One region of the Phreatobacter aquiterrae genome, then DNA from elsewhere that is predicted to be linked to it. Evidence: predicted binding sites of a transcription regulator. Region 1 holds the regulator's gene; each other region holds the start of a gene.
What was found. Region 1 encodes HrcA, which represses chaperone genes, less so after heat shock. Its sites were predicted from a motif close to GTTAGCACTCNCNNNNNGNGAGTGCTAAC; they were not measured.
Positions count from the first base shown of each region.

Region 2: a site for HrcA is predicted at 2,266-2,294, ahead of groES (co-chaperone GroES). Genes of this name have one in related genera too.
Region 3: a site for HrcA is predicted at 2,649-2,677, ahead of groES (co-chaperone GroES). Genes of this name have one in related genera too.

Region 1 is NZ_JBJPHW010000007.1:188,017-192,693, forward strand. It holds gene ACJ4V0_RS12785 (hypothetical protein) at 1-178, opposite strand, end outside; TPP riboswitch at 170-294, opposite strand; gene ACJ4V0_RS12790 (non-canonical purine NTP pyrophosphatase) at 352-987, opposite strand; gene rph (ribonuclease PH) at 984-1,697, opposite strand; gene hrcA (heat-inducible transcriptional repressor HrcA) at 1,861-2,958, shown strand; gene ACJ4V0_RS12805 (VOC family protein) at 3,060-3,440, shown strand; gene ACJ4V0_RS12810 (alpha-ketoglutarate-dependent dioxygenase AlkB family protein) at 3,507-4,127, opposite strand; gene ACJ4V0_RS12815 (hypothetical protein) at 4,124-4,677, opposite strand, start outside.
Region 2 is NZ_JBJPHW010000008.1:159,980-164,656, forward strand. It holds gene ACJ4V0_RS13920 (Y-family DNA polymerase) at 1-954, opposite strand, end outside; gene ACJ4V0_RS13925 (ImuA family protein) at 863-1,684, opposite strand; gene ACJ4V0_RS13930 (usg protein) at 1,901-2,170, opposite strand; gene groES (co-chaperone GroES) at 2,434-2,748, shown strand; gene groL (chaperonin GroEL) at 2,807-4,435, shown strand; gene ACJ4V0_RS13945 (translocation/assembly module TamB domain-containing protein) at 4,517-4,677, opposite strand, start outside.
Region 3 is NZ_JBJPHW010000004.1:189,227-193,903, forward strand. It holds gene ACJ4V0_RS08430 (TRAP transporter substrate-binding protein) at 1-222, opposite strand, end outside; gene groL (chaperonin GroEL) at 593-2,233, opposite strand; gene groES (co-chaperone GroES) at 2,289-2,579, opposite strand; gene ACJ4V0_RS08445 (MarR family winged helix-turn-helix transcriptional regulator) at 2,799-3,299, shown strand; gene ACJ4V0_RS08450 (PaaI family thioesterase) at 3,419-3,919, shown strand; gene ACJ4V0_RS08455 (DMT family transporter) at 3,923-4,677, opposite strand, start outside.

The DNA.
Region 1 (4,677 bases):
CCAGCAGGATGGCGACGCCTGCGGTCAGGATCAGGAGCCCGGACAGGAAGACCAGCGCGGTGCTCTTGAGGAACTCGGCCGCCAGCGCCCGGTAGGCGCCCGGACTGACCAGCAGGCCGATTCCCACCGCCAGCATGATGGGGCCGATGAGCCTTGCGAGATAGACTGAAGTCAACATGGTGTCCCATCCCTCCGCCGGCATGACCCGGATCAGGTTCAAGGGTCGCTGCGGAGTTCCGGGCAGGAACGGTGCAGCCTCTCAGCCCCTTCGTCGGGGCCCCCCTTGGACAAGCCTCAAATTGGACCCTTGGCCGGCGAAGTCAAGCGGGGCGGCGCGGGGCAGGCCCGACGTCAGCCTGCCAGCACGGCCTTCTCCAGCGCCATGAAGGCGCGGGCGCGGTGCGAGAGGCCCTGCCCCTTCGGCGGCAGGCCGTGCTTTTCCTCCGCACTCATCTCGCCGAAGGTGAGGCTGTGACCATCAGGCAGGAACATCGGGTCGTAGCCGAAACCCCTGTCGCCGCGCGGCGGCCAGACCAGCGTGCCGAAGACGCGGCCCTCGAAGATCTGCTCGGGCCCATCAGGAAAGGTCAGGGCCAACGCCGAGACGAAACGGGCCTTCGCGCCGGTGGTGACGACGCCGCGCAGGGTCAGTTCGCGGTCGACGCGGGCCATTGCGGCGGCGAAGTCGCGCGGATTGCCGGCCCAGTCGGCGGTGAAGAGGCCCGGCGCGCCATCGAGCGCATCGATGGCGAGGCCGGAATCGTCGGCAATGGCGGCAAGCCCTGTGGCTTCGGTCGCCGCCCGCGCCTTGAGCGCGGCGTTCTCGGCATAGAGTGTGCCGGTCTCGGCCGGCTCCGGCAGCCCGAGCTCCCCGGCGGAAACGAGGTCGATACCGTGCGGAGCCAGCAGGTCGCGAAACTCGGCGAGCTTGCCCTTGTTGTGGGTAGCGACGACGAGGCGGGTGCCGGGGCCGATCCGCGCGCTCATGCCACCGCCGTCTTCTGAAGGTCGACGAGACGGACGCAGCCGGCGCGGGCGAGCGACAGGAGGTTGAGGAGCTCGGCCTCGGTGAAGGGCGTCTTCTCCGCCGTGCCCTGGATCTCGACGATCCCACCGGCGCCGGTCATGACGAAATTGGCGTCGGTATCGGCTTCCGAATCCTCGGCATAGTCGAGGTCGAGCACCGGCGTGCCCTGATAGATGCCGCAGGAGACCGCCGCGACATGGTCGCGGATCGGATTGGTCTTCAGCATGGACCGCGCCGTCATCCAGGCGATGCAGTCGTGCAGCGCCACCCAGGCGCCGGTGATGGCGGCGGTGCGGGTGCCGCCGTCGGCCTGGATCACGTCGCAGTCGAGGGTGATCTGCCGCTCGCCCAGCGCCTGCAGGTCGACGACCGTGCGCAGCGACCGGCCGATCAGGCGCTGGATCTCCTGCGTCCGGCCCGACGGCTTGCCGGAGGTCGATTCGCGCCGGGTGCGCTCCAGCGTGGCGCGCGGCAGCATGGAATATTCCGCCGTCACCCAGCCGCGGCCCTGGCCGCGCAGCCACGGCGGCGGCTTTTCCTCGAGCGAGGCCGTGCAGAGCACGTGGGTGTTGCCGAATTTCACGAAGCAGGAGCCTTCCGCGTAGCGGGCGACGGCGCGCTCCAGCGAGACGGGGCGGAGCGCATCGGGTTCGCGCTTGGAGGGACGCATGGCGGGTTCCGTTCTTGTCTCGGGGTCGGGGGGTCTTAGGGCGCAAAGCCCGGCGCGGCAAGGACGGCGTCGGGCGCCAGCGGCCGCATTCCATTTTGCAATGCGGCAGATGGCGCTTGAACAATGCCGCGCCAGCGACCAGATTTGGCGTGGAGGTCGCCCCTTGTCCGCCGAAGTTCCGCGTTCCAGCCCGCATCTGTCCGCCGCCGCGAACTCCGCGCTGGCCAAGCTCGACGAGCGCTCGCGGGAGATCTTCCGCCAGATCGTGGAGAGCTATCTGGCGACCGGCGAGCCCGTGGGGTCGCGCAACCTGTCGAAGATCCTGCCGATGACCCTGTCGCCGGCCTCGGTGCGCAACGTCATGCAGGATCTCGAGGAGGCCGGCCTCATCTTTGCGCCGCACACCTCGGCGGGACGCCTGCCGACCGAGACGGGACTGCGCTTCTTCGTCGACGCCCTGATGCAGTTCGGCGATCTCGCCGCCGACGAGCGCAACGCCATCGAGGCGCAGGTCGCCGCCTCCGCCCGCGACCATTCGTTCGAATCCGTGCTGGCGGACGCAACCCAGCTTCTGTCCGGCATGTCGCGCGGCGCCGGCGTCGTTCTCACCTCCAAGAGCAACGTCCGCCTCAAGCACATCGAGTTCGTCCGCATCGAACCGGAGCGCGCCCTCGTCGTGCTGGTCTCCGAGGACGGCCAGGTCGAGAACCGTCTCGTGCCCATCCCGGCGGGCCTGCCGCCCTCCGCGCTGGTCGAGGCCTCCAACTTCCTCAACGCCCACATCCGCGGCCGGACGCTCGCCGAGGCGCGCACCGAGATGCAGAAGAGCCTCGAGCAGGCCCACAACGAACTGGACGGCCTGACCCAGAAGCTGGTCGAGGCCGGGTTCGCCTCGTGGTCGGGAGGCGAGCCGTCCGACCGCAAGCTCATCGTGCGCGGCCAGGCGAACCTGCTCGGCGATCTGAGGGCCATGGAGGACCTGGAGCGTATCCGCCTCCTGTTCGATGATCTGGAATCGAAGCGCGAACTCGTCGACCTGCTCGGCCGCGCCGAAACCGCTGAAGGCGTGCGCATCTTCATCGGCTCGGAGAACAAGCTGTTCTCGCTGTCGGGCTCGTCCATGGTGGTGGCGCCCTATCGCGACGCCGAGCGCCGCATCGTCGGCGTCCTCGGCGTCATCGGGCCGACCCGCCTGAACTATGCGCGCATCGTGCCGATGGTGGACTACACGGCCAAGGTTCTCTCCCGCCTCATTACCTGACCCGATCTGCCTCATTGTCGCCGGGCTGCAATCGGACCATGCTTGAGTGCCGTTGACGGTGGGGAAGTCTCCCTCCGCGCGCAGTGATGGAGGAAGCCCGCATGAGCGGCAGGTTCACCTGGAACGAGCTGATGACCAACGACATCGCCAGGACGAAGGCCTTTTATGGCCAGACCCTGGGGTGGACCTTCGATCCGTTCCCGATGCCGGACGGTGAATACTGGATCGCCAAGGCTCCGGACGGCACGCCGGCTGCCGGCATCATGCCGATGGACCCGCAGGACACCGAATCGCAGCCGGGCTGGCTCGCCTATGTGCAGGTCGACGACCTCGACCGCGCCGTCATGGCGGTGACCAGCGCCGGCGGCCAGATCCTGCAGCCGGCGATGGACATCCCCAATGTCGGCCGCATCGCCGTGATCGAGGATCCGGCCGGAGCCGTGATCGGCCTGATGAAGCCGGTCGGCGCGCCGACGAGCTGAGCTTTCGCTCGAACGATGGATACGCAATGCCCGGCCTCGCGCCGGGCATTGTTGTGTCAGGCGCGCTCACTCCGGCGTCGTCACCCGGCGCAGCGTCAGGTTGATGCGCCCGCCATCCTTCAGAAGCGTGCTCGTGCCCGGCAGGATCCGGTCGACGCCGTGATGGGCCAGGCGCGCCGCGCCGCCAAAGACCAGCACGTCCCCGGAAGCAAGCTTCACCGAGGCGGTCTTGCCGCCGCGCTCCGTGCCGCCGATGCGGAAGAGCCCGGTCTCGCCCAGCGAGATGGAGACGACCGGCGCAGCCAGATCCTCCTCGTCGCGATCCTGGTGCAGGCCCATGCGGGCGCCGGGTCCATACCAGTTGACGAGGCAGGCCTCGGGCAGGTGCGGATAGCCTGCCACCACTTCCCAGATCGCCAAGATCGAGGCCGGAATGGCCGGCCAGGGCTCGCCGGTCTCCGGATGCAGCGGCTGGTAGCGATAGCCCGCCCTGTCGGACACCCAGCCGAGTGCGCCGAGATTGGTCATGCGGACAGAGAACGGGCGGCCCGAACGCGGCATGACCGGCTGGAACAGCGGCGCGCGGGCGATCAGGCTCCGCAGGGTTTCGACCAGATCGCGCTGGCCGGCGGGATCGAGATAGCCGGGATGCCAGGTGCATCCTGGAACCACCGCCACCGCCGTCATTGCTGCGGCGCGGGCGCCGGTTGCGGCCGCGGCCGTGCCGGCCGGCGTGCCGGCGGCGCATCGGACGGCGGACCCCCGACCCGTGCCGCGAGGTTCTCGGCCCGCGCCTCGGTGAACTTCAGCGCGCAGAAGGCCGGGCCGATGTCGGAGGTGCCGTAGTTGCGGCACAGCCGCTCGCGATTGGCCGGAAAGCCCGCCTGCTCCTGCAGGAACTGGCGGCCCTCGGGGGTGGTGCGCAGCCGCGCCTGGAGAATGCGGCGGGCGTCGTTGAGCTTGCGCTCGGCGACGCCGCGCGCCCGCTCGATCTCGCGGTCCGAGGTGATCTCGCGGTCGTTGGGACCCCACAGCCCGGTCGGGTCGACGACGCAGTCGTCGAAGGTGCAGGCCCCGCCGGGCGCGGCGACGAAGGCGGCATCGGCCATCAGGTCGAGGGTGATGGTGCAGCCCGGAAAGGTCGCCTCGTAGCGGGCGAGGCCGTCGGGCCGTCCCAGCGGCTTGAGCGGGATCGGCTGGCCGCCATTGAGGTTCGGCGTGCAGATGTTGCGGATAT
Region 2 (4,677 bases), on a different contig from region 1:
TTCGGCGAAGAGCCGCATGAGGGCGGCATGGTCGCGCGACGGCTCGCCGGTCTCCACCGCAATGCGCCGGACGACGCCATCGGTGCGGAAGACACTCGCCTCGAACAGCCGCCCGCCCTCGCCGCGCTCCTCCAGCGTCGCGACCGCCTTGCCGAGGATGAGGCCGAGCGCGGCGAGGAGATCCTCACGCCGCGCCACCGGTTCGGCAAAGCGGCGCTCGACCATGCAGGCCGCCACCGCCCGGCGGGGCGTCAGGCGGGCGTCCTCCCAGCCGGTGAGACGACGCAGCCGCGTCGCCAGGGCCGCGCCGAAGCGGGCCACCAGAATCTCGCTCGGCCGGGCGGCAAGGTCGCCGATGGTTTTCAGCCCGGCGCGGGTGAGCGCCAGCACGATGGCCGGATCGCCGCCGAGCGCCGCGACGGGCAGGGGCGCGACGGCCTGCGCCTCGCCGCCCGGCGGGACGATGGCGCGGGCGCCGTGGCGGGCGAGGGCGGAGGCCGCCTCGGGCGTTCCGGCGATGGTCGCCCGCGCCGTCAGGCCGGCGCTGGCGAGGCGGCGCAGGAGATCCTCGCGCAGCAGGGCCTCGCCGCCGAAGAGATGGGCGCAGCCGGTAATGTCGAGGATGAACCCCTCGGGGGGCTCCAGGGCGACGAGCGGCGTGTAGCGGTCGGCCGCGTCCGCCAGCCGTTCGAGAAACCGCCGGTCTGCCGCGGCATCGTGCTCCAGAGCCGTGATGTCCGGTACGCAGGCGCGGGCATCGGCGAGCTTCTGGCCGGGGTGGAGGCCGAGGCTACGGGCGCGTGCGTCGACCGCTGCGATGCGCAGGGCGCCCGCCACCTTCTCCGTGAGCACGAGCGGGACGTCATCCGGCACGCCGGAAGGGCAGGGGCGGCTGGACGGGCCATGGGAGGGCTTCTGTAGCCGGCGCAACCGCTCGGTCGGCAGGAAGGGCATCCAGACGGCCAGGTAGCGCCGTCCGTTCGCGGAAGCGACGGTGTTCACGATCCCACTCCATGGGCCAGTCGCGGGGAGGAATGCCGGCCCTGTGGCGCAGCAGGGTGACGGAAAAGGCGGGAAGTCCGGGCAGGCCGGCTTGCTTGTCCTGCGAAAGGGCGGCGCGGACCTGCCAGCGCGAGGTGGCGGCGGAGGCGGCCGGCACCGCATCGGCCCGTGTCACGAGCACGGTGACGCCGCTGGCCGCCGCCGCGAGCGACAGGCGCCGGCTTGCGGTCAGGTCGAGGACCTTCGGCGCCCCCCAGATCTCGGCGAGGACGGTGCCGACGGTCGCGCACTGGGCCGCCTCGTGGGCTGCCTTCAGCACGTCCTCCGCAGTGCGCGCCCGCACCAGCACCAGACGGCCAGGATCGAGCCCGAGGGCGGCGATGCCATGGCCATAGGGCCGCCCGAACTCCTGATCGAACATCCGCTGGCGCACCCACACCACCGGCGCCGACGGAGTGGCGCAAATGGCGAGCGCCAGGGCGAAGCCGGTGGCGGCAGGGCCATGGGCGGGGCTCGCGGCAAAGATCTCATGCAGGCTGGCGCGGCTGAGCCCGCCGCCGAGCGCGCCATCCAACTCCGGCAGGCCGAGGGAAAAATGCGGCAGCGCCGAGGGCATGACCCCCCGCTCCATACGCGCAAGGGTCCCCTTCAGCGCCGCGAGAGTGTCGCGTCGCATGGTCATGTATGTTCCTGTTATGTTCTTATCAAAGGATGAGCAGCCACGCGAGTCAAGGCGCCCCGACTCAACCGTGCGGCGAACCCATGGGCAGAGGCCAGGGAAACGGCAGGATTCCGGCCCGGAATCCTGTCGGCTGCGCGATATCGCGCGCCGCCCGCATATTCGCGGGCTTCCGTCGGCCGACGCAGGCAAGACGCAGACGGCAGATGTTCTCGCGCTTCAGTGCAGGCGGAACTCGGCCCCCACCGCCCGCATCTCGGTCGGCCCGATCAGGTCCTTGTGCGCCACCGTGACCCGGTAAAGCTTGCCCTCCAGCTTTGCCTGCCAGAAGGCGAGGAAGCGCTTCAACTCGGGAAAGCGGGGGGCGAGATCATAGGCCTGCCAGACATATTCCTGGAGGATGGCGGGGTGGTCGGGCAGACGGTAGAGAATGCCTGCCGTGGTCAGCCCGTAGCCCTCCATCTGGCGGGCGAAATCTGCCGATGCCATGCGTGAACCTCCTTTGCCGGATGACACAAGCAATCGCAGCGCAACATCAGCGTCGATGCAAGCCAAAAGTTCCATTTCATTATTGAAATCAGCTTGTTAGCACTCGATAGAAAAAAGTGCTGACAGGGTCTTGCGAGCCCAAAAAAGGCTTCCTAACTCATCGCCCGGACGGGACGCCGTAGGCGCCCGGCGATGCGCTCGCCACGGCCCTCGCAGCGGGTCCCGGCCACATCAATCGCGATGATCCATATCTGGAGGAACTCATGAAGTTTCGGCCACTGCATGACCGTGTCGTCGTCAGGCGCATTGACGCCGAGGAGAAGACCCGGGGAGGCATCATCATCCCCGATACCGCCAAGGAGAAGCCGCAGGAAGGCGAGGTGATCGCCGTCGGTCCGGGCGGGCGCAACGAGCGCGGCGAGCTCGTCCCGCTGGACGTGAGGGCCGGCGACACCGTGCTCTTCGGCAAGTGGTCGGGCACCGAGGTGAAGATCGACGGTGTCGACTACCTGATCATGAAGGAGAGCGACATCATGGGCATCGTCGAGACCTCGGCGAGCCTGAAGAAGGCCGCCTGAGCGGGGCCTTTCCGACGTCCAACATCCCTCAACATCTCAATCCAAGGAGTGAGGAACCATGGCTGCGAAAGACGTGAAGTTTTCGCAGGACGCGCGCGAGAAGATGATCCGCGGCGTCGACATACTGGCCAATGCCGTGAAGGTGACGCTGGGCCCGAAGGGCCGCAACGTCGTGATCGAGAAGAGCTTCGGTGCCCCGCGCATCACCAAGGACGGCGTCACCGTCGCCAAGGAGATCGAGCTCTCCGACAAGTTCGAGAACATGGGCGCCCAGATGGTCCGCGAGGTGGCGTCCAAGCAGAACGATGCCGCCGGTGACGGCACGACCACAGCGACCGTGCTCGCCCAGGCCATCGTCCGCGAGGGCGCCAAGTCGGTGGCCGCCGGCATGAACCCGATGGACCTGAAGCGCGGCATCGATCTGGCCGTTGATACGGTCACCAAGGAGCTTGAGAAGAACTCCCGCAAGGTCACGAAGTCCGACGAGGTCGCCCAGGTCGGCACGATTTCCGCCAATGGCGATGCCTCCATCGGCCGGATGATCGCCGAGGCGATGCAGAAGGTCGGCAACGAGGGCGTCATCACGGTCGAGGAGGCCAAGAGCCTCGAGACCGAGCTCGACGTGGTCGAGGGCATGCAGTTCGACCGCGGCTACCTGTCGCCCTACTTCATCACCAACGCCGACAAGATGGTGGCCGAGCTGGAGGACCCCTACGTCCTCATCCACGAGAAGAAGCTGACCGGCCTGCAGGCCATGCTGCCGGTGCTGGAAGCCGTGGTGCAGACCGGCAAGCCGCTGCTGATTGTCGCGGAGGATGTCGAGGGCGAGGCGCTTGCCACCCTGGTCGTCAACAAGCTGCGCGGCGGCCTGAAGATCGCGGCTGTGAAGGCGCCGGGCTTCGGCGACCGGCGCAAGGCCATGCTCGAGGACATCGCCATCCTCACCGGCGGCACGGCGATCTCGGAAGACCTCGGCATCAAGCTGGAGAACGTCACGCTCAACATGCTCGGCCGGGCGAAGAAGATCCGTATCGAGAAGGAGGCCACCACCATCGTCGACGGCGCCGGCTCGAAGAAGGACATCGAGGCCCGCGTGGCGCAGATCAGAGCGCAGATCGAGGAGACCACCTCCGACTACGACCGTGAGAAGCTGCAGGAGCGCCTCGCCAAGCTCGCCGGCGGCGTGGCGGTCATTCGCGTCGGAGGCGCAACGGAAGTCGAGGTGAAGGAGAAGAAGGACCGCGTTGACGACGCCCTCAACGCCACCCGCGCGGCGGTGCTGGAAGGCATCCTGCCCGGCGGCGGCGTCGCGCTTCTCCGGGCCGCCAAGGTGCTGGAGGGGCTGAAGGGCGCCAATGACGACCAGCGCACCGGCGTGGACATCGTCCGCAAGGCGCTGGAGGCTCCGATCCGCCAGATCGCCGAGAACGCCGGCGTCGAGGGCTCGATCGTTGTCGGCAAGGTCACCGACAAGGGTGACTACGCCTATGGCTACGATGCCCAGGGCGACGCCTATGGCGACATGTTCAAGCTCGGCATCATCGACCCGACCAAGGTCGTGCGCACGGCGATCCAGGATGCGGCTTCCGTTGCCGGCCTGCTGATCACCACGGAGGCCATGGTCGCCGAAAAGCCGAAGAAGGAAGCGGCGGCCCCGGCCATGCCGGGCGGCGGCATGGACTTCTGACGAAGGCCATCGTCGCGACGTCTGAGACAGTCGAGCCGGAAACAAGGGGGCGGCGCGGGAGACCGCGACGCCCTTTCCGCATCAGTACTCGATCTCGGCGCCGATGCCGGCGGCGGCGCGGCCGTCGGCGCCGATCTCAGTCTGGATGCGGATGCGGCGGGTCAGGTCGATGTCGACACCGACCGCGCTGTTCTCCGGCTTGGCGCCCGTGCGAACCCCGATCCGCACGCGATCATTGATGG
Region 3 (4,677 bases), on a different contig from region 1:
ACGCAGGCGTCCGCCCGACATGGCGTTCACGCGCGTGGCGTAGTCGTTGCAGAATTCGTGGAAGATGTCGCGCTGCGGCCAGGTCGACTGGAAGCGCAGCGAAACGGTCTGGGCGTTGGACACGTTGGGGGCGGCGACGGTGGCCGCGGCGGTCGCGCCTGCGAGAGCAAGGAAGCGACGACGATCGGACTTCGGCGGCGCCGAAGCAGTGGTCTCAGTCATGGGACGTCTCCTCTGGCGACTGTCGGCCCTTATGGATGGGCTCATTGGGTCGCTGGAGAAGAGACTGATGCACTTCCGTGAAAGGTCAAGGGCGAGCTTTGCCGCAGAGACGCCAGTCTTGTGACCCCGCAGAACAGCACTTTCTCCAAAGGCAAAACAAAAGGGGCGCCCGAGGGCGCCCCTTCCGTATGCGAATGGTGGCTGGTGGCGGGACTTGGAAGTCCATGCCGCCCGCACGTGCCGGACTTGCCCGGCTCGTGCCACCTGAGGTGACGGGCGGCTTCTATGGACTTTAGAAGTCCATGCCGCACGCACGTGCCGGGCTTGCCCGGCTCGTGCCACCTGAGGTGACGGGCGGCTTCTATGGACTTTAGAAGTCCATGCCGCCCATGCCGCCGCCGCCCGGCATCGCGGGAGCGCCGGAGTCCTTCTTCGGCGACTCGGCGATCATCGCACCCGTGGTGATGAGCAGCGAGGACACCGAAGCGGCGTTCTGGAGAGCGGTGCGCACGACCTTCATCGGGTCGACGATGCCGGCCTCGAACATGTCGACATACTCTTCGGTCTGGGCATTGAAGCCGAAGGTGGCCGACTTGTTCTCGAGCACCTTGCCGACGACGATCGAGCCCTCGACACCGGCGTTCTCGGCGATCTGGCGGATCGGAGCCTCGATGGCCTTGAGCACAATGTTGATTCCCGCCTGAACCTCGGCGTTCTCCGACTTCAGCTTGGCGACAGCAGCCTTGGCGCGCAGGAGAGCGATGCCACCGCCGGGGACGATGCCCTCGAGCACGGCCGCGCGGGTCGCGTTGAGAGCGTCGTCAACGCGGTCCTTCTTCTCCTTCACCTCGACCTCGGTCGAGCCGCCGACCTTGATCACCGCAACACCGCCGGCGAGCTTCGCCAGACGCTCCTGCAGCTTCTCGCGGTCGTAGTCCGAGGTGGTCTCCTCGATCTGCGCCTTGATCTGGGTGATGCGGGCCTCGATGTCCTTCTTCTTGCCGGCGCCGTCGACGACCGTGGTCTTCTCCTTCTCGATCAGCACCTTCTTGGCGCGGCCGAGCATGGCGAGGGTCACGCTCTCCAGCTTGATGCCGAGGTCTTCGGAGATGACCTGGCCGCCGGTGAGGATGGCGATGTCCTCCAGCATGGCCTTGCGGCGATCGCCGAAGCCAGGAGCCTTCACGGCGGCAACCTTCAGCCCGCCACGCAGCTTGTTGACGACGAGGGTGGCGAGAGCCTCGCCCTCGACGTCCTCGGCGACGATGACCAGCGGCTTGCCGGTCTGAACGACGGCCTCGAGAACCGGCAGCATGGCCTGGAGACCAGCGAGCTTCTTCTCGTGGATGAGGATGTAGGCGTCCTCGAGGTCGGCCACCATCTTGTCAGCGTTGGTGATGAAGTAGGGCGACAGGTAGCCGCGGTCGAACTGCATGCCCTCGACGATGTCCACCTCGGTGTCCAGCGACTTGGCTTCCTCGACGGTGATGACACCCTCGTTGCCGACCTTCTGCATCGCGTTGGCGATCATCTCGCCGATCAGCGCATCGCCGTTGGCGGAGATGGTGCCGACCTGGGCGACCTCGGCCGAGGACTTGACCTTCTTGGCCGACTTCTCAAGCGCCTTCACGACCTCGAGAACGGCGATGTCGACGCCGCGCTTCAGGTCCATCGGGTTCATGCCGGCGGCGACGAACTTGGCGCCTTCCTTCACGATCGCCTGGGCGAGAACGGTGGCGGTGGTGGTGCCGTCGCCGCCAAGGTCATTGGTCTTGGAGGCGACCTCACGGACCATCTGGGCGCCCATGTTCTCGAACTTGTCGGCGAGCTCGATCTCCTTGGCGACGGTGACGCCGTCCTTGGTGATGCGCGGGGCGCCGAAGCTCTTCTCGATGATGACGTTGCGACCCTTCGGGCCGAGCGTGACCTTCACGGCCTCAGCGAGGATGTCGACGCCGCGCAGCATCTTGTCGCGCGCGTCCTGGCCGAATTTCACGTCCTTAGCAGCCATTGTGGCTTACTCCTGTCGGAATGAATGGAATGGGAGGATATGAGCGGTTCGCGAATTACTTCGCGATCACACCCATGATGTCGCTCTCCTTCATGATGAGGAGGTCGACGCCGTCGATCTTCACTTCGGTGCCGGACCACTTGCCGAACAGCACCTTGTCGCCCTTCTTGACGTCGAGCGGGACGAGTTTGCCGGCTTCGTCGCGGCCGCCCGGACCCACAGCGAGGATTTCACCCTCCTGCGGCTTCTCCTTGGCGGTATCCGGGATGATGATGCCACCCTTGGTCTTCTCTTCGCCCTCGAGGCGGCGGACGACCACGCGGTCGTGCAGCGGACGGAACTTCATGGATATCGTGTCCCTGGCATGAGCGGCGCAAAGGCCGCGAAATTTCGGTACGGCCCGTCGGCCGAGACTGTTAGCACTCACTCGATGTGACTGCTAACGTCCGCCGGTGATATAGGCTGTGCCGGGTCTTGAGTCAAGAACTGCCGCAAACATGGTGAATCCGGCTGGCAGTCCCCACATCACCTTGACGCGCGGCTTCCCGCGCCGGATCGTGACATCATGACGACGGCGACCACCCATGCCGGGCCCGCGGCGCAAGCGGACGGGACCCTCCCCGATCCTTCGACGCTCGCGCGCATCGGACGATCCTGCATCTGCTACCAGACGCGGATGACGGCCCACGCCGTGACGCGCGCCTACAACCGGGCGCTGGCCCCGCTCGGGCTCGAGGTCACGCAGTTCAACATCATGGCGGCGCTGGCGATGGCGAAGACCAATTCGGTCACCGCGCTGTCCGAGGCGCTGGCCCTCGACCGCACCACGATGACGCGCAACCTCAAGCGTCTGGAGGTAGCAGGGCTCGTCAGCGTCTCCTCGGGACAGGGACGCGCCGTGCGCCCGGAACTGACGCCGGAGGGTGCGCGCCGCCTCGTCGCGGCCATTCCACTCTGGGAGGCCGAGCACGCGAAGATGGAACAGGCGGTCGGCGTCCAGGTCTGGACCGAGACGCGCGATGGCTTGCGCACCATCAGGCGCGCGCTCAAGGACTGCGAAGGCTGAGAGTGCCGGCGGCCCTGAGGGGGCCTGCTGACAGGTTGGGGTTCTGACGGCATTGACGTTCTTACCGCCCGCCGGCTATCGTGCAACTACACGATAGATCTCTCCCCGCGAGTTCCCCCATGACTGACGGAACGCCCCATCCCGCCCTCCGCTATGGCGTCGTCGATGCCGCCGAGGCCACCGGCCAGGACGGCATCGATTTTCTGAGGGGCATGCTGGAGCAGCGCTATCCGGCCCCGCCGATCGCGAAGAGCATGGGCTTCATCCTGACAGAGGTGGATCCCGGCCGCGCCGTCTTCGAGGGCACGCCGACGGCCGATTTCTTCAATCCGCTGGGCACCATCCACGGCGGCTGGACCGCCACCATCCTCGATTCCGCGCTCGGCTGCTGCGTGCATACCCTCGTCAAGGCGGGACAGGCCTACACCACGGTCGAGATGAAGGTGAATTATGTCCGCGCCCTGATGCCGGACACCGGGCGGGTGCGCTGCGAGGGCAAGGTGATCCATGCCGGTTCGCGCATCGCCACCTCCGAGGCCCGCCTTGTCGACGGCAGGGGCCGCCTCATCGCCCACGCCACCGAGACCTGCATGATCTTCGAGACCCGCGCGCCGCGCTGATCCCTACCGGCGCATCGCCATCAGGCAGGCGGCGACGATGAGGCCGGCACCAGCCCAGGTCGTCCAGGCCGGCACCTCCGCGAAGACGAGATAGCCGAGCCCGGCGCTCCAGACGAGGGCGGTGTATTCGATCACCCCGAGTGGCCCGGCATTGGCGTGCTTGAAGGCCCAGGCCATGCACAGGTGGCCGGCAAGGCCGAAGGCGCCGATGCCGAGGAACATCAGCCATGAGCGGGTTTCCGGCACCTCCCACACCGCCCAGGCGAAGGGGGCGATGATGATCAGGGGAAAAAGGTTCTGGAACAGGATGATCAGACCGAAGGGGTCGGTCTGCGCACGCTTCCTGAGCAGCACGAGATTGGCCGCATAGGCCAGCGCCGACGAGGTGGCGGCGGCGATGCCGAGCACGCGGACGAGATCGAACTCGCCGCCGCCCACCTTGCCCGCGACGATGATCCCCATTCCGACGAAGCCGACGGCAATGGCGATGAGCACCGGTCGCGGGATCGGCTCCTTCAGGATCATCGCGGCGAGGACGGCCAGGAACAGCGGCGACAGGAACGACAGGGTGATCGCCTCCGCCAGCGGCAAGGTCGCGAGGGCGTAGAAGAACAGGAAGGCGGTGATGGTGACGAGAACGCCGCGCAGCACATGGGCGCGCAGCATCTCGGCCGACGGCGCGGGCGGGCGCGTCCACAGCAGGAACGCCAGCGCCCAGGGCATCCCGCAGGCATAGCGCATGAAGACGATCTGCGTCG